Regions from separate parts of the Mesorhizobium sp. B2-4-2 genome, predicted to be linked through region 1. Evidence: riboswitches for the same ligand, from Rfam matches in the RefSeq annotation. Region 1 holds a riboswitch; each other region holds the start of a gene.
What was found. Region 1 has a riboswitch for cobalamin ahead of bluB (5,6-dimethylbenzimidazole synthase). Riboswitches for the same ligand answer to the same signal wherever they lie in the genome.
Positions count from the first base shown of each region.

Region 2: it holds a riboswitch for cobalamin, as region 1 does, so the genes downstream of both, FJ942_RS15635 (CbtB domain-containing protein) here and bluB (5,6-dimethylbenzimidazole synthase) in region 1, are expected to answer to the same signal.
Region 3: it holds a riboswitch for cobalamin, as region 1 does, so the genes downstream of both, FJ942_RS27115 (aromatic ring-hydroxylating dioxygenase subunit alpha) here and bluB (5,6-dimethylbenzimidazole synthase) in region 1, are expected to answer to the same signal.
Region 4: it holds a riboswitch for cobalamin, as region 1 does, so the genes downstream of both, FJ942_RS14910 (ABC transporter ATP-binding protein) here and bluB (5,6-dimethylbenzimidazole synthase) in region 1, are expected to answer to the same signal.

Region 1 covers NZ_VFVM01000001.1:414,689-419,036, reverse strand. The annotation lists gene FJ942_RS02035 (DUF2277 domain-containing protein) at 28-294, opposite strand; gene FJ942_RS02030 (exodeoxyribonuclease VII small subunit) at 393-644, opposite strand; gene FJ942_RS02025 (histone deacetylase family protein) at 648-1,574, opposite strand; cobalamin riboswitch at 1,696-1,876, shown strand; gene bluB (5,6-dimethylbenzimidazole synthase) at 1,925-2,677, shown strand; gene FJ942_RS02015 (TetR/AcrR family transcriptional regulator) at 2,723-3,328, opposite strand; gene FJ942_RS02010 (MFS transporter) at 3,449-4,348, shown strand, end outside.
Region 2 covers NZ_VFVM01000006.1:126,137-130,484, forward strand. The annotation lists gene cobO (cob(I)yrinic acid a,c-diamide adenosyltransferase) at 1-569, opposite strand, end outside; gene cobU (bifunctional adenosylcobinamide kinase/adenosylcobinamide-phosphate guanylyltransferase) at 571-1,086, opposite strand; gene FJ942_RS15630 (CbtA family protein) at 1,079-1,876, opposite strand; gene FJ942_RS15635 (CbtB domain-containing protein) at 1,892-2,071, opposite strand; cobalamin riboswitch at 2,107-2,303, opposite strand; gene FJ942_RS15640 (aromatic ring-hydroxylating dioxygenase subunit alpha) at 2,438-3,607, shown strand; gene FJ942_RS15645 (MFS transporter) at 3,611-4,348, opposite strand, start outside.
Region 3 covers NZ_VFVM01000018.1:66,568-70,915, reverse strand. The annotation lists gene FJ942_RS27120 (hybrid-cluster NAD(P)-dependent oxidoreductase) at 1-794, opposite strand, end outside; gene FJ942_RS27115 (aromatic ring-hydroxylating dioxygenase subunit alpha) at 814-2,061, opposite strand; cobalamin riboswitch at 2,192-2,394, opposite strand; gene FJ942_RS27110 (DUF680 domain-containing protein) at 2,874-3,071, shown strand; gene FJ942_RS27105 (DUF680 domain-containing protein) at 3,141-3,377, shown strand; gene ugpC (sn-glycerol-3-phosphate ABC transporter ATP-binding protein UgpC) at 3,465-4,348, opposite strand, start outside.
Region 4 covers NZ_VFVM01000005.1:382,379-386,726, reverse strand. The annotation lists gene FJ942_RS14925 (sugar phosphate isomerase/epimerase) at 1-174, opposite strand, end outside; gene FJ942_RS14920 (Gfo/Idh/MocA family oxidoreductase) at 177-1,208, opposite strand; gene FJ942_RS14915 (LacI family DNA-binding transcriptional regulator) at 1,390-2,415, shown strand; cobalamin riboswitch at 2,478-2,687, shown strand; gene FJ942_RS14910 (ABC transporter ATP-binding protein) at 2,944-3,732, shown strand; gene FJ942_RS14905 (ABC transporter substrate-binding protein) at 3,772-4,348, shown strand, end outside.

The DNA of each region.
Region 1 (4,348 bases):
CAGCGGCCGATGGCTGCTTTGGCCAGATCAGGCAAAGCGGATCGCCGCCTTCGCCCGCAGCTTGGCCGCAACCTCCTCGCGATTGCGCGGATGCTGGTTGGTTTCAAGCGAATCGAGAAGCTCGCGCGCCGACGCCGCGATGGCCTCGACGGCATGGTCGAATGCGTGCTGGTTCTGCTTCGAAGGCCGCGTCCTTCCGCTCAGCTTGCGAACGAATTGAAGGGCTGCATCGCGCACCTCGTCGTTGGTCGCCGGCGGATCAAAATTGAACAGGGTCTTGATGTTTCTGCACATCGCTTCCGTATCTCCTCTTGTCCTGGAGCCGTTTCAATCGGGACGCGTTCTATCCTCAATCATGATCGTGTCAAAAACCAGAGAGACGGCTGCGTGCCTCAATCCGCGTCCAGCGGCTCCGTCCCGACCGGCTTGCCGTCGCGGGACAGCCTGATCTTCTCCACCTTGTCCTCGGCCGCCTTCAGCAGCCGGTCGCAATGCACCTTCAGCGCCTCGCCGCGCTCGTAGATCCTAATGGACTGGTCGAGCGGCACATCGCCACGCTCCAGATCATCGACGATCTTCTCCAGCGCGTCGAGAGCCTGTTCGAAGCTCATCGCCTTGACGTCTTCGTTGGTTTCACCAGCCATCATTCATCCTTTCATCAGTCGCCCGACATGGGCGGCGACCGAAAATGCCAATCCTTGCAGATCGTAGCCGCCCTCGAGCAGGCTGACGAGCCGGTTGCCGCTGTGGCGCGCCGCGCGCTGCATGAGTTGGCCGGTCGCCCAGTCGAAATCATCCTCGGTCAGGTTGATCTCGGCCAGCGGGTCGCGATGATGCGCATCGAAGCCGGCCGAAATAATGATCAGGTCGGGTGCAAAATTGTCGAGCGAGGGCAGCACGCGCGACAGGAAGGCATCGCGGAACGCCTCGCTGCCGGTCTGCGGCGCAAGCGGCGCGTTGACGATGTTGCCGGCGCCGGTTTCGTTCTTTGCTCCGGTGCCGGGGTAGAGCGGCATCTGGTGCGTCGAGCAATAAAGCACGGACGGATCGTCCCAGAAAACATCCTGCGTGCCGTTGCCGTGATGCACGTCCCAGTCGACGATGGCGACACGTTCGATATCGTGTTTGCGCTGTGCATAACGTGCGGCGATGGCCGCCGTGTTGAACAGGCAGAAGCCCATCGCGGTCGCTTTCTCGGCATGATGGCCGGGCGGCCGGGCGGCGACGAAAACGTTGTCTGCCCTGCCGGCAAAGACGTCGTCGACGGCGGCGTTGGCGGCTCCGATCGCGGTGATCGCCGCCTGCCAGCTCTTCGGGCTGGCCGTTGTGTCGGCATCGATGCGGGCGATGCCCGTCTCGGGAATGGCGGCGCGTACCCGCTCGACGAAATCCTCGGGATGCGCGTAGAGAATGGTGGCCTCATCGCCTTGTGGCGCCTCGAGGCGGTCGAGCGCGGCAAAAGCCTCGTCGTCGAGCACGCGCTCAATGGCGCGCAAGCGGTCCGGCCGCTCCGGATGGCCGGGTGGCGTGATGTGCTCGAGGAAGATCGGATGGGTGTAGAGACGAGTGGCCATGCTCCCTATCTAGTGCCCCGGCGCGGCGATGGCCATGCGTTGCGGCCTGATGGTTGGGGAAAATCGCGCTTGCGTCCGTTCGCGTCGCCGCGGGGATTGGCGGCGCAGGGGCTTCGTCGTAAAGTCCCCGCCACTGCCTGGTGCCCGCCGCGAGCGGGAGAATCGGGAACACGGTTTGATACCGTGGCGTGCCCAACGCTGTAAGGGGGACCGCGCCGGTAAATGCCACTGTCGATGACGGGAAGGCGCCGGATGCGGGTTGATCCCGAGCCAGAAGACCGGCCTGGCAGGCATCGTCATCCGCATGGTCAGGCGGACGGCAGTTGATTGCAATCGCAAGGGGACAAGCGATGCCGGACAATATGACCATCCCCGTGGGTGACGGATTCGACCAGATGGCGCGCGATGCGGTCTACCGCGCCATGTTCACGCGGCGCGATGTCCGCAGCCATTTTACATCAGAGGCCGTCGACGACGAGGTCTTGGCGCGGCTGCTGCTTGCCGCCCATCACGCGCCATCGGTCGGCTTCATGCAGCCATGGAATTTCATCGTCATTCGTGGCACCGAACGACGGGAACAGGTGCGCGACCTGTTCCTCGCGGCGCGCGAGCAGGAATTGCCGGCGATCGAGGAAGAGCGGCGGGCGCTCTACCGCAAGCTCAAGCTGGAAGGCATCTGCGAAAGCGCGCTCAATATCTGTATCACCTGCGACCGCCGACGCTCACAGGGTTCGCCGCTGGGACGCTGGCACAATCCCGAGATGGATCTCTACAGCACGGTCTGCGCGGTGCAGAATTTCTGGCTGGCGGCGCGCGCCGAAGGCGTCGGCGTTGGCTGGGTCAGCATTATCGAGGCGCAGGCGTTGAAAGGCCTTCTGTCGATTCCCGAGCATGTGACGCCGGTGGCCTATCTCTGTGTCGGCCGTGTCTCGGAGTTCGCGCCGAAACCGGACCTCGAAACACATGGCTGGGGGCGGCGGCTGCCGCTGCCCGAGCTGATCATGAGCGAGACGTTTTGCGGACAGGGCGAAGTTCCGCTCAAATCAACGATCGCACGCCTCAAGGCGGCAACATGCGAAAAGTCTGACAAACCCTTGATTTGATTGCCGATACGGCATGCGCAGCGCGCTGCCGGCGGCCTGCCGTCGTCAGGCGGCTCCGGCATCCTTCCTCAACAATCCTTCGAGCAGTTGCTTGAATGCCGCCACCACGGTCTTCGACGTCGCTTCCGGGTCGTTCGAATTGGCGATCCGCTGCGCCGCCTGGCTGCTCGCCCCGTTGATCAGCCGTGCCGCGGTCTCGGGGTCTACGCCCGGGACAACCACCCCGTCGCCCTGCAGCGTCGTCAGGTGATCGGTCATCGACGCGACGCAGGCATTGGCGTTCGGCCATTGCGCGGGATCCCCCAGCACGGCCGGACCGTCCCGAAACATGATGCGCTGGATTTCCGGCTCCAGCGCCATTTCGATGTAGCTCGTGCATTCGTCGACGAAGCTTTGCCAGCGGGTCGGTGCTTTCGCTGCAACCTCATTCACCCGTGCCGCCATCTCGGCGTCTATCTCGGCGATAACCGCCTGCAAAAGCCCCTTCTTGTCCCCGAAATGATGATAGAGCGCACCGCGCGTCAGCCCTGCCGATGCGGTGAAATCATCCATCGATGCCTCGGCATAACCGATCGTTCCGAACGCATGCCGGGCCGCGGCAATCAATTTGGCGCGCGTTTCGGCGATCATTTCCCTGCGGGGCTTGTGCATCTCTTCTGGCCTTATCTACATACGTCACGTATGCCAATTGACATACGCGACGTATGATCTATTTAGTATTCATACGCATCGTATGTAATTTCCGAATCGCCTTTTGTCGAGGAACGGATCATGCAGAACCCCTATTCCGAGATCTTTCGAGCCCCTGGCGCCAAGGGCTTTGCCGCTGCAGGCTTCATGGCGCGCCTGCCGATCGCCATGGCGCCGATCGGCATCGTGGCGATGCTGTCGCAGACGCGTGGCGAATACTGGCTGGCGGGTGCCGTCTCGGCGACATTCGCGCTGGCCAACGCTTTCCTGGCGCCGCAGATCTCCAGGCTGGTCGACCGCCTCGGCCAGACATGGATCGTGGTGCCCACCACCATCATCTCCGTGCTGGCATTCCTGCTGCTGATTGCGTCGGCCAACCAGGATTGGCCGGTATGGACAATGTTCGTGTCGGCGCTGCTGGCAGCGGCCATGCCCAGCATGCCGGCAATGGTGCGCGCGCGCTGGACCGAGCTTTTTCGCGGCCGGCCGGAGATGAACACCGCCTTCGCCTTCGAATCGGCGGCCGACGAACTGGTCTATATCGCCGGCGCGTCGCTGTCGGTGGGCCTCAGTGCGGCGCTGTTTCCGGAAGCAGGCATGCTGGCGAGCACGTTGTTTCTCGCTTTGGGCTCGATAGCATTCATCCTGCAGCGATCGACGGAGCCGAAAGTGCGGCCGGTGGACCATGGTTCGACTGGCTCGGCAATCCGCCTGCGGCCGGTACAGATCATCACCTTCGCCCTAATCTTCATCGGCGCGACCTTCGCGACGACGGAAGTGAGCACGGTGGCGATCACCAAGGAGTTCGGCCAAGCCGGTGCCGCAAGCCTGGTGATCGGCGTCTATGCGCTGGGATCGTTCGTGTTGGGCATCGTGGTCGGCGCGCTCAACCTCAAGACGCCGCTACAGCGCCAGCTGACCGTCGCGGTCGCCATCATCGCAGTCAGCACGATTTTGCCGCTCACCGCCGACAGCGTGCCG
Region 2 (4,348 bases), on a different contig from region 1:
TGTTTGGTCAGCCCCATCTCGGTCACCAGGTCGGCCGCCTCGACCAGCGCCGGCTTGGCGTTGCGACCGGTGACGACGACATGCAGGCCCTCGCGGCGCGCTTTCAGCGCGGCAACCACCTTGTCCAGATCGAGATACTCGTAGCGCAGCGCGATGTTGAGTTCGTCGAGCACGACGAGACTGATCGACGGATCGGCCATCAGCTCCAGCGCCTTGGCCCAGGCGGCCTCGGCCGCCGCGATGTCGCGCTTCAGATCCTGTGTCTCCCAGGTGAACCCCTCGCCCATCGCGTGCCAGACGACGCGGTCGCCGAAGGCGGCGAAGGCCTCCTTCTCACCCGTATGCCATTTGCCCTTGATGAACTGGACGACGCCGACGCGCTTGCCGTAGCCGAGCATCCGCAGCGCCAGGCCAAAGGCAGCCGTGGTCTTGCCTTTGCCCGGGCCGGTGTTGACGATCAGCAGCCCCTTTTCGACCGTCTTGCTCGCCACCTCGGCGTCTTGGACCGCCTTGCGCTTGGCCATCTTGGCGCGGTGGCGCTCTTCGTCCTTTTCGTCGATGTCGGTCATGTCACTTCACCTTGAGCGGCAGCCCCGCCACCATCAAAAGCACGGTCTCGGCAATCGCCGCGACCTGCTGGTTGAGCCGGCCGGCGGCGTCGCGGAACCGGCGCCCCAGCGCATTGTCGGGCACGATGCCTTGCCCGACCTCGTTGGATACCACGAACCAGGGTCCGCGCGGCCGCGACAGCATGTCAGCCAGCCGCCGACATTCGGCCTCTACATCATGATCGGCCAGCATGTGATTGGTCAGCCAGAGCGTCAGGCAGTCGACAAGGACCGGCTGGTCCTCCGGTAGGGCCTCGAGTGCACCGACAAGGCCAAGCGGTGCATCGATGGTCGTCCAGCCCTCGCCGCGCCGCGACCGGTGCAACGCGATGCGCTGCCGCATCTCGTCGTCATAGGCTTGCGCCGTGGCGATGTAGGTCCATGGCGAAGGCAAGGCCGTCATCAGCGTTTCGGCGTGCGCGCTCTTGCCGGAGCGCGCACCGCCGATGATGAAGGTCAGTCTTCCGCGATCAGGCAAAGCTGTCGCGCAGGCTCGTCGCGCTGCCGGTGAAGCGTCCGCGCACCACGCCGACGACAGCGCCGAGCACGAGCCAGAACACCAGGTTGGTTACGGTTACCGCCACCACGAACTGATGGTGCAGGCCTTCCGGAATCGGCGTCTCGAAACTGTCCGGCTGCGGCGCGCCGACAATATGCGGCGCGACGATCAACACCACGCCCAGAATCGCCAGCGGCAGTGATTTGCGGAAGGCGATCAGGGCAAGGCCGATCGCCGTCGCCGCCACCGTCGCCGTCCACCAGATCTGGCGTGGCAGAAGCTCGGCGGCAGGCATGGCCGGCAGTTCCGGCGGCAGGCCGAGGCCCGGCGCCAGCGTGAACACGGCAAAGCCGGCCAGTCCCCAGAACACGCCCTGGCGCCAGTTGCCGATGCCGCCGGCGAATTCCGAAACCGCGACCAGGACCAGCGCGAAGCCGATGCCGGTGACGATGTTGGCAAGCACGCTGAAGGCGAAGCGCTCGAAGCCGTCGGCCGGCGCCCAGCCTTCCTCTTCAGCCGGAACAGCTTCAGCGGCTGCCGGCGCGGCGGAGCTCATGGCATTGCCCGCCGGGGCGGCAGAGTTCATGGCGTTGTTGTCGGTCGGGGCCGGTGCGGTATGGTCGTGGTGGTGGCCGCCGCCGGCCTGTTCGTAGACTTCCGCCTTCAGGATCAACGGCACGGTGGCATAGGCCTGCATGCAGGCGAGAACGACACCGGCCACGAGCCCTGCGATCGCCGCGATGAACACGACGTTGCGAAACAGGTTCATGATGTCAAATCCCTATCAGTGGCAGGGAAACGCCATCGAGTGGCGATAGTCGTGCGCGGCATTGTGGACCGCGTCGATATGCGAGAAACCGACAAAGCCTACGACGAAAACGCCGAGCAGCGCCGCGAGCGCGAGCTGCAGGAGGCGCGACTGCGAGGAGATGGAGGCGCCGAGGGAGACGGAAGCGGTATTCATGTCTTGTCCTTTCACCCTCCACCCGAGGGCATCGAAGTCAGTTTCCTGTCGCCGGCAGGTCTCCTGGCTCGCGGATCAGCGCCCTTCCCCACCTTCCCGAAGAAAATCTTCAGTGGCATATGGAGAGGACTACCGCACACAGTTGCGGGGGCAGCCACGGCATTGGGCAACAAATCTGCCCGCACCGCATTCCCTCTTGGCTCCAATCGGAACCGACGACGAAGGTGACTATAGGGAAAATCGCCGCATCCGGCAAACCAAATTCCGACGGCGACAAGCGCTTTAGCGCCGTCCGGCCGCTTGCTCCGCTGCAATTGACAATTTCCGTGGCCGGGTGTCGGCTGCCATCCTCACAGGAGGCCAGCCATGCAGCCCGTCCAGAGCCAGCACGCCCCCTATAACGGCCTCACCCGGGCCGAGCCGACATTGCCGTCCTCGGCCTATTGGGATGCGGCGGCCTACCAGCGCGACCTCGACGCCATCTGGTACAGGAACTGGCTGCTCGTCTGCCGTGAAGCTGATCTCGCCCAACCGCTGGCTTTCCGCACCTTCCGTGTCGGCAGCCAGGAGATCGTCGTGCTGCGTGACGATACCGGCGAACTGCGCGCCTTCCACAACACCTGCCGGCATCGCGGCTCGCAGCTTTGCCAGGAACGCGAGGGGCGGCTGAGGGCGCGGCTGATCACCTGCCCCTACCACGCATGGTCCTATTCGCTGCGCGGCGAGCTCGTGCGCGTGCCATCGAAAACGCTGCCCGAAGGTTTCGACAAGGCGGACCATCCGCTCTATCGCGTCGCGCTGTCGGTCTGGCGCGGCTTCGTCTTCGTCAATCTCGCGGAAGATGCCGCCGGCTCGGCGCACTCATCCTTCGACCCGGCCTCCGGCGATCTCGGCAACTGGCCGCTGGAATCGCTGGTATCGGGCCATGTGCTGCGCAAGGTGATGAACTGCAACTGGAAGATCTTCTGGGAAAACTTCAACGAATGCCTGCATTGCCCCGGCGTCCACAAGGACCTGTCGCGGCTGGTGCCGATCTACGGCCGCGGCCTGATGGGCCGGCATGACGACCCCGAATGGACCCGCCATGCCGACAATGACGCGCCGGAATTTTCCGGCGGGCTGCGGGCGGGTGCCGAAACATGGTCACGTGACGGCCAGGCGCATGGGCCGGTCTTTTCGGGCCTGACGCCGGCCGAGCGCGCCGCCGGCCAGACCTACGCCACCAGCCTGCCCTCGATGTTCATCGTCGGCCACGTCGACTATGTCAGGTCCGTACGGCTGGTGCCGCTTGGCCCCGAGCAGACCGAATTGACCGCCGAATGGCTGTTCGCGCCCGACGCGCTCGCCGCCACCGACATCGACAACATCGTCGGATTCGGCACCCAGGTGCTGGAGGAGGATGCCGCGATCTGCGAGGTCAACCAGAAAGGGCTGCGCTCCATGCGCCATAAGGCCGGCGTGCTGATGCCGGAGGAGTACGACCTCCACCGCTTCCACGATTGGGTACGCGAACGACATGCTGCGCTTGTGCCGTAAGCTTCACAGCGACTTCGGCAGATACCGCCAGGTGACATAACCGCAGACCGCCGCAAGCAGGCCGAGCGTGACGAAAACCGAGCCTAGTCCGAAAAAGGCCAGCACCACCGAGTAGACCAGCGGCGGCGTCAGTTCGGAAAAGTCGAGATAAGTGCGGTAGACCGCAGCCATCTGCGCCCGCTCATAAGAGCGGACCGAGCGCATGAAGGCGGTCGAGCCCAGCGCGTCGAGCGCGATGGTGAAGAAGGCGCCGCACAGCAGGAAGGCGCCGGTGACGAGCGGCGCGCTTTCGCCGACGGCACCCGCCGCCAGCAGCACCACCGACATGGCGAAATAGGCAAAAGTCATGGTCCTGCGGCCGCCGAAGCGCTTGCCGGCCTTGCCCCAGAAAATCGCCATGAACAAAAGCGCGTTGCCTGCCGAAACCAGAATGCCGCCGGCAAGTTCGCCCTCACCGGTGATGACCATGAACAGCGGGCCATAGACGAAAAATGTCGTCCAGAAGCAGGAGCGGCCGAAGGCGATCAGCCAGGCCAGCCTCAGCCTCGGCTGCGCGACGAAGCGGCCGATATTGGCCAGCGGGTTGACTGGGCGCGTCTTGCCCGGCCGGATCGAGGGATTGTCGCCGAGCCGGTAGGTCCAGAACAACGCCAGCAGGGCCAAGGCGAATACGGCGACCGCGCCATGCGCGGCATAGATGCCGAAGCGCGTGTAGAGAAAGATGCCGAGCGTCGGCCCACC
Region 3 (4,348 bases), on a different contig from region 1:
GGCGCCGGAATTTCCTCCACCAGCGGCGCTGCAAAGCTCTCCTGATGGTATCTCGCCATGTCGAAGCCGGCGGCTTCGAGCATGCCGCGCACGGCACGCATGAAGGGGTCGGGGCCGCAGCAGAAGATTTCGCGCTCTCGGAAATCGGGCGCCAAAAGCGGCAGCCGGATGGCGTCGATGCGGCCCATATGGCCGAACCAGCCTTCCCGGCTCGACCGCTCCTCGATCATGAAACCGAGCGACAGGCCGGGCATGCGGCTGCCGAGCAATTCCAGCTCCTTGCGGAAGATGATCTCTTCGGGGCGGCGGGCGCAGTTGACGAAGCCGACATCGGTCCATGGCGCGCAGTCGTTCAGCCAGCGCAGCATCGACATCATCGGCGTCACGCCGGAGCCGGCCGAGATGAACAGATATTTGGCCGCCGGGTGGCTGTGCAGCGAAAAGTCTCCGGCCGGCCCATACGCCTTGACGTGCGAACCAGGCCTCAAATGGTCGAACATCCAGCGTGTGCCGGTGCTGCCGGCCTGCGCCTTCACCGTCACCGCGATCGAGAATGGCCGTGAAGGCGAAGACGACAGCGTGTAGGTGCGCATCAGCAACCCATCCGCTGTCGGCAGTTCCAGCGTCACGAACTGGCCCGGCTTGTAGCGGAACCAGGTCTGGTTGTCGGAGCGGAAGGTGAAGGTCTTTACATCAGGCGCCTCGTCGCTCACGCCGATCACTTCCAGCACCTGGAGCCTGTCGTTCCAGGGCGCCATCTGATCGAGATGGCGATAGAGGCCGAGATACGTCATCGCATTCATCCCTTACCTCTCAAGCAACGCTGCGCAGGGCCGGCCGGCCGTCTTCGGCGAGGCGCGGACCGATGAAACGCGCGTACCAGTCGACGAACTGGATGACGCCGCCTTCGTGCAGTTCGGAATAGGGGCCGGGTTCATAGGCCGGCGACAGGATGCCGAAGGCGTTTTCCTCGACGATGCGACGATCCTGGCCGTTGGTCTCGGTCCAGACATGGGTGAGTTCGGCAAGGTCGTAGTCGACGCCCTCGACCGCGTCCTTGTGAACCAGCCATTTGGTCGTCACCGCGGTCTCGGTGGCGCTGATCGGCAGCACGCGGAACGTGACGGCGTGGTCGCCGAGGATGTGGTTCCAGGTCGTCGGATAGTGATAGAGCAGCAACGAGCCGATGCGGTCGGTGGCAACGCTGTCGGACAGGTTCTTCTTGACCGCGTGTTTTCCCGTCATCGTGTAACTGACGGCATCGCGCAGCAGCGGCGCGCGGATGGCACGGTATTGTCCGGCCGGGTCGATGCGGAACTTGCTCGGCAGGCCGGCGGCCTCGCATTTGGCCCAGTGAGCCAGCATCTCCGGGTCGCTGTCGGCGCCTTGCACGCCAGTCACGGTCGGCGCCTCAGGAAAGGTCTTGCAGAGCTCCGGATGGTTGCCGGCGCAATGATAGCATTCGCGGTTGTTTTCCCAGACCAGCTTCCAATTGCCCTTCTCGACGATGGTGCTCTCGAAGGCGACCTTTGCTTCGCGCAGCCGGTGCGGCAGCAAATAGGGTTCGATCATCATCCGCATCGGCGCGAAATCCGCCGGCTCGTCGGCGAGGCAAATGAAGGTGTAGCCGCCGACGCTTTCGCAGGCGACCGGCTTCAGGCCGAACTGGCTCTTGTCGAAACCCTCGGCCATCTGCCTGGCGAACAGCAGCCTGCCGTCCAGTTCATAGGTCCACTGATGGTAGGGGCAGACGAGCTTTGCCGCCGTGCCCTTGTCTGTGTTGCAGACGCGGCTGCCGCGATGGCGGCAAGAATTGTGGAAGGCGTTGATGTTGCCCTTCTGGTCGCGCACCAGCACGACAGGATAGTCGCCGATCTGCACCGTAATGAAGCTGCCGGGCCTGGGCAGTTCGCAATCATGGCCGATGAACAGCCAGTCGCGGTACCAGATCAGCTCCATGTCGAGCTTGAAGTAGTCGGCGTCGGTATAGAAGGGCTGCTCGAGTGAGAAGCCGTCCCTGCGGCCTTGCAGCCGTTTCAGCATGTCGTTGCGCGCATCCATGTCCTGTCCTCGCATTGAAGTCCTGTCCTCACATTGAAGGACTGAACGGAGGGGAGAGAGGAAGGATCAAGCCGCGCGCCGGCTTGCGCCGGACATGCACCATCCGCCTCTTGACCGCCCGCCGCGATCAGTCGAGTCCAACATCTCGGGCTGGTTTCCGGGCTCTGGAGCTGTCCTTGCGGACTGTCGCGACACCTTCCCAGGCCTTTGCCCAGTGGTCTCCCGTTGCGACCTGAACTCCACCACCGTTGCGGGGGCAGCGCCGGATTCTGACCGGCTTCCCAATTCTCCGCCTCGTCGTCACGCGGCGGCACCTGAGATGGCAGGATCTAACCATGATCGCCGGCTTGTCGTCGGCATGAAAACGACATCGCATCCATGCCGCGCGACACGCACTGAAAACGGTGCGGCCGCCGTTGCAGGGGCAGAAAGCCTCAGGTCGCCGCCTCGGATTCCGTCTCGTGGCGGAGGCAAAAAGGTTAACGGTTTCGAAAAGTGACTATTAGCGCCCTCTAAAATCGAACCGAACGGTTCGTTTCTGTTGACGATGCGTGCAGGACGGTGTGAACACTGGGCCTTCGACACAGTTGGTGATCGCGCGGTCTGTTAGAATAACTATCTGATAACAAATGGAAAAAAACGAATGTAGAAGGCCCTGGCACAATTTCAAGTGGTGGAAACTTGGTCCACACGGAAAAACTTCGTGATTGGAAATGGCGGTATGGCTTTCCCACATCGGGGCTGTCCGAACGACGCGATTTCCTCCCAAGACACGCCGCTAGACGGACGGAAAAATACTGGAGTATCAAAAAATGAAAAAGATCATTCTCACTGCCGCCGCCCTTCTGGCTGTTTCCGGCAGCGCCTTCGCTAGTAGCGACCATTATGGTTCGAATGCCCCTGCGGCCACCGCCGTCGACAGCTCGTACACCGCTTCGACCAAGAAGTCGGAACCGGCTGCCCAGACGCCTGTCCAGGGTGCCGATCGCAACCTCTTCGGCAACAACTAACAGCCGATCTCCAGTTGACGGCGGGCCTTCCGCCGTCCTGGCGAAATTCGAAAATTCAGGAGACTTGAAATGAAGAAGATCATCCTTGCTGCCGCCGCCGTTCTGGTGGTGTCGGGCAGCGCTTTTGCCGGCAGCGACAACTATGGCTCCAATGGCGCCAACCAACCTGCCGTCACCTCGGTCGACAATGCGCACACGGCTTCGATCCGCGACAGCGGCTCGCCCGTCTACAAGCTGCTCAATTCGTCGGGCGATGTACACAAGTCCGCCCCTCAGGGCAGTGACCGGAATCTCTTCGGCCACTAACAGCCGAAGCTGACACCAAACACGAGCGGCGGGCTTTGCCCGCCGCTCCTGTTTTTGCGTGACCGGCAATTAATTCATGGCCTGCTCTCAGGCCGCTTTCGCTTCCGTCTCGTGCAGCGCGAAGGATCGTCCATCCGCGTCGAAGATATGAAGGTCTCCGGCGTCGGCGCTCAGCCGCAGTGTCGCCCCGCGCTTGACCTCGACATTGCCCGGCAGCTTGGTCACCAGCGGCAGGTCGGCGCGGCCGATGTCGACATAGACGAGTTGCACCTCGCCGAGCTGCTCGACATAATCCACCGTTCCTTCGAACAGATAGTCCGTGCCGCCGGCGATCGTCAGGTCCTCCGGCCGCACGCCGAAGCTCACCGACGCGCCCTTGGCCGAGGCCGGCGTCGCGATCGGCACCGTAGCCTTGCGGCCGCCGACATGACTGATGGCGGTCGGATTGCCCGATTTGTCGATGGTCGCCGGCAGGATGTTCATGGCCGGCGAGCCGATGAACTGGGCAACGAACAGATTGCCGGGTTTCTTGTAGAGTTCCATCGGCGTGCCGACCTGCTCGATATGGCCCTCCTTCAGCACCACGATGCGGTCGGCCAGCGTCATCGCCTCGACCTGGTCGTGGGTGACATAGATCATGGTGGTGTTGGGCATCGATTCCTTGAGCTTGGCGATCTCGATGCGGGTGGCGACGCGCAGCGCGGCGTCGAGGTTCGACAGCGGTTCGTCGAACAGGAACACCTTCGGGTTGCGCACGATGGCGCGGCCGATGGCCACGCGCTGGCGCTGGCCGCCCGACATCGCCTTGGGGAGGCGGTCGAGATAGTTGGTCAGCTGCAGGATCTCTGCCGCCTGGCGCACGCGCTTGTCTATCTCGGCCTTGCTTTCCTTGCCGATCTTCATCGAAAACGCCATGTTGTCGTAGACCGTCATATGCGGATAGAGCGCGTAGGACTGGAACACCATGGCGA
Region 4 (4,348 bases), on a different contig from region 1:
GTCGCGGATCTCGCCGGCGAGCCGCCCCAGGTCCTTGCCGCCCAGCGTCTGCCAGAAGAAGGGCTGGACGCTCTCGAAACCGAGCGGCAGGATCTGCCTGACATAGGCGGCCGGGTCTTCGAGATTGGCCCGCACCATGGTGCCGATCCTGATGTCGAGAAGCGGGTCCGCCATGGTCATCCTTCCTGCCTGGGGATTTCGACCCGGCGCCCGGTCTCGGCGCTTTCGATCGCCGCGAAAACCATGGCCAGGCTCTTGATGTTGTCGGCGCCGCGCGTCTCCGGCTCGGTGCCGGTTTCCACGGCGCGGACGAAATCTTCCATGACGCCGAGATGCCCGCCGATGCGGTCGGCAGGGTCGAGCGGCGGCACCGCTACCGGCACGACCTTGTCGAGCAGGCCTTCGCGTTCCGGCAGCACGGCTTCGGCCTTCAACTCGTCATGACCATCCCAGGTCAGGCTGCCGCGTTCGCCGACGATGCGCCAACTGCCTTCCCAACTGGTGCGGAAACCGTCGGCGCACCAACTGCCGCGATAGGTGAACATCTTGCCCTGGCCGAGCTCGAAGGTGGCGCTTGCCGACGATCCCTGCCGGTACCAGGAATTGGCCGGCTCCCATTCCCGGCAATACACTTCGGTCGGCTCGCCATCGACCATGTAGCGGGCGGCGTCGAATGTATGGATCGCCATGTCGAGCAGCAGCACATGGCGCATGCCTTCGCGGAAACCGCCGAAATGCGGCGCAATGAAAAAATCGGCATGGATGCTGGTCGCAGCGCCGATGGCGCCGGAGCCGAGAAAGCGCCGGATGCGCCGGACGTTGGCGACGTAGCGGCGGTTCTGCACCACGGCATGGATGCGCCGGGCGCGCCGCGCATCGTCGATGATGGCGCGCGCATTGTCCGGGCTGTCGGCCAGCGGCTTTTCCGTCAACAGATGACAGCCATGGGCAAAGGCCGAATTCGCCACGGCGCGACGGGCGGCAGGCACGACCACGTCGAACACCGCATCGGGTCTGGTCTGGGAGAGAACGACGTCGAGATCGGTCCCGATCGCGACCCCGGCGAGGTCGTATTCGCGTGCCCGCTGGCGCGCCCTGTCGGCGTCGAGGTCGACGAGACCGACGATCTTGACGGCAGGGGATTGGCTGATGGCCTCGAGCCAGGTTTTGCTCATGGCTCCGCACCCGACCAGGACGACGTGCATCATCCAGCGCTCCTCCGGCCAACCCCTCCTGGCTGGCACCCACGGCAGTCCGTAAATGACTTCCGTAAACGTTTACGATGACACACCCGATGGCATATATTGTCAATCGGATTTGTACCGTCGGCTCTGAAACGCCTTGGCCGCACGACCGGCTGGTGCTAGCCAGAAGCAGGAGGGGGAGGTCTTGGCGTCCAGCATTCACGATCTTGCGCGACACCTGAACATTTCGATCGGTACAGTCTCGCGCGCGCTTAACGGGCGCGCCGACGTGAACGCCGAGACACGCCAGCGCGTGCTCGAGGCGGCCCGGAAGCTCAATTATTCACCGAACCACTCGGGCAGGAACCTACGCCGCGGCACCACCCATGCCGTGGCTTTCATGCTGCAGCCGCATCCGGGCGACCAGCAGTATGGCGAGCCGTTCTTCATTCCGTTCCTCACCGGACTGCAAGCGACATTGGCCGAGTGCGGGCTGGACCTGATCATCGTCATGGGCGCGCCGGCGGATTATCAGCAGGAGCGGCTGCGCCGCGTCGTCGAGACGCGTCGTGCCGATGCCGTCGTACTGGCCTGGACGCGGCGCGAGGACGATCGCATCGACTATCTGAGCAAGGCCGGCTTTCCCTTCGCGACGCTCGGCCGAAGCCGGTCCGGCGACGACAGCTATCCCTCTCTGGATCTGGATTTCGAGAAGGCGGGCGCCGATGCGGTCGACCGGCTGGTTGCGCGTGGCCACCGCCGCATCGCCGCCATCCGGCCGTCGCTTGACCTGAATTTCGGTTATCTGTTTCTGGAGGGTTATTGCAAGGCGCTGCGGCGGCACGGCATCGAAGTCGATCCCGGCCTGATTGTGGACGGTTTTATCAACGAAGCCGGTGGCTACGCGGTGACACCGCAAGTCATGCGGTCGAAGGATCCGCCGACCGCGATTATCTTCAACAACGACTCGATGGCGCTCGGCGGCTGCAAAGCGCTCGCCGAAATGGGGATCAAGCCCGGGCAGGATGTCGCGGTGATCGTCATCGTCGACACGCCGCTCTGCCGTTATTTCTCGCCGGCGCTGACCGGCTTTCGTCCGAGCCTTGACCCGATGGGGCGGCGGCTCGGCGAAATCCTGCTCGCCTCGCTCCCGGCTTTCGCCGGCGCGAAAGGGCCAGAGATCATTCGCGAGGTCTGGCCGCTGGAACTGGTGGCGCGCGATAGTGATTGACCACAAGTTTGTATCGTTATAACAGAACATGCATCGACCTTGCCTCGACGGTGCCTGCATCCTAGGCTGCGACTCGTGATGGTCCCCGCGCCGCAAGGCGAGGGGTGAAAAGGGAACATGGTGAGGCCCGATTTTCGGGTCGAAGCCATGGCTGCCCCCGCAACTGTAAGCGGCGAGCAAAATCCGAGAAGCCACTGGCCGGCAAGGCTGGGAAGGCAGGATGGCGCAACGACCCGCGAGCCAGGAGACCTGCCATCTGCATGGGTTGACCGGACGGGGTGTGCCGGGAGGAGACGCGGGGTTCGGTCTTGTCGACCGGTTCAAGCCAGCTTCCTTCCGTCGCCATTTTTGAAAGTGACGGAAGTTGGACGGCTCCATCGATCGCATTCACTGCATTCCCATGCATCGCATCATCGTGTGCACGCTTTGCCGCGATATCGCCACCGAGGTGAATTCAGGCCAGCGTCCGGCAGGATTGGCAAGCAAGACGCTGGCCCGTATTCCGGCAGGCCCTGCAAGGAATTGCCCATGACCGCGCCGCTTCTCGAGGCCCGCGACCTGGCCGCGGCGGCGGATGGCCTGCATCTGGTGCATCCGGTCAGCCTTTCGGTGGCGGCGGGCGACCGTCTCGCCATCATCGGTCCCAACGGCGCCGGCAAGACGACATTGCTGCGCATGCTGTCGGGCATGCTGCGGCCGAGTTCGGGCGAAGTGAAGCTCACCGGGCGCCTGCTGGACAGGATTTCGACCGCCGAGCGGGCGCTGCACATCGCCGTCGTCGGCCAGACCGATCAACCGGATCCACGGCTGGCGGTGATCGATTATGTCGAGCTCGGCCGGGTTCCGCATACCGGCCGCAGGCACAGGAGCGAGGAACGCGACATTGTCGTCGAGGCGCTGCGCCGGACCGGGCTGTTGCCGCTGCTTGGCCGCACCATCGGCTCGCTGTCGGGCGGCGAGCGCCAGCGCGCCCAGCTTGCCCGCGCCATCGCACAGGAGCCGAAGATCCTGTTCCTCGACGAGCCGACCAACCATCTCGACCCGCGGGCGCGCAGCGAGTTGCTCGAACTGGTTGCAGGCCTCGGCATGACCGTGATCGCGGTGCTGCACGATCTGGCGCTGGTGACGCCTTTCGCCACCAGGGTCGCGGTGATGAGCCATGGCCGGTTGCATGTGCTGGCGCCGCCACGCGAAGCACTCACTCAGCAGCTGATCCGCGAGATCTTCGGTGTCGACGTCTTTAGGTTGCGCCACCCGACGGAGGACCGCGAGCTGACGGTGTTCGAGGTTCCGAACCGTGCCGCGCCATCTTCGTGAGCGCAGATCCAATTCCCGTGCAACGAAGGAGCAACATCCGTGAAACGCCTTGCCGTGTCTCTTGCCTTCTCCCTGCTGGCCTCTACGGCCTTCGCCTTTCCGGTGACGGTCGACAGCTGCGGCAAGTCGCTGACCTTCGACGCGCCTCCAAAGCGCGCTGTCATTCACGATCTCAACATGGCCGAGATGGCCTTCGCCCTGAAGCTGCAGCCGTCGATCGTCGGCCTGACCGGCATCACCGGATGGTACAAGGTCGGCCCCGAATTCAAGGCCGAGCAAGGCTCGATCCCGGAACTGGCGCCCAAATATCCGACGCTGGAAAACCTGGTCGCTGTCGAGCCCGACTTCTTCTTCGCCGGTTGGTACTACGGCATGAAGCCGGGCGGCGAGGTGACGCCCGATACGCTGGCGCAACACGGCATCAAGACCCTGGTGCTGACGGAAAGCTGCGTCCATCTCGACAAGAACCGCCCCGCCGCTTCGATGGATCTGCTCTATGGCGATGTCGAGAAGCTGGGCAAGATCTTCGGCAAGGAGGCCGAAGCGGATAAGCTCGTCTCCGGCTGGAAGGCGCAGCTCGCCGAAATCACGGCCAAGGTCGGCGCCCGCAGGGGAA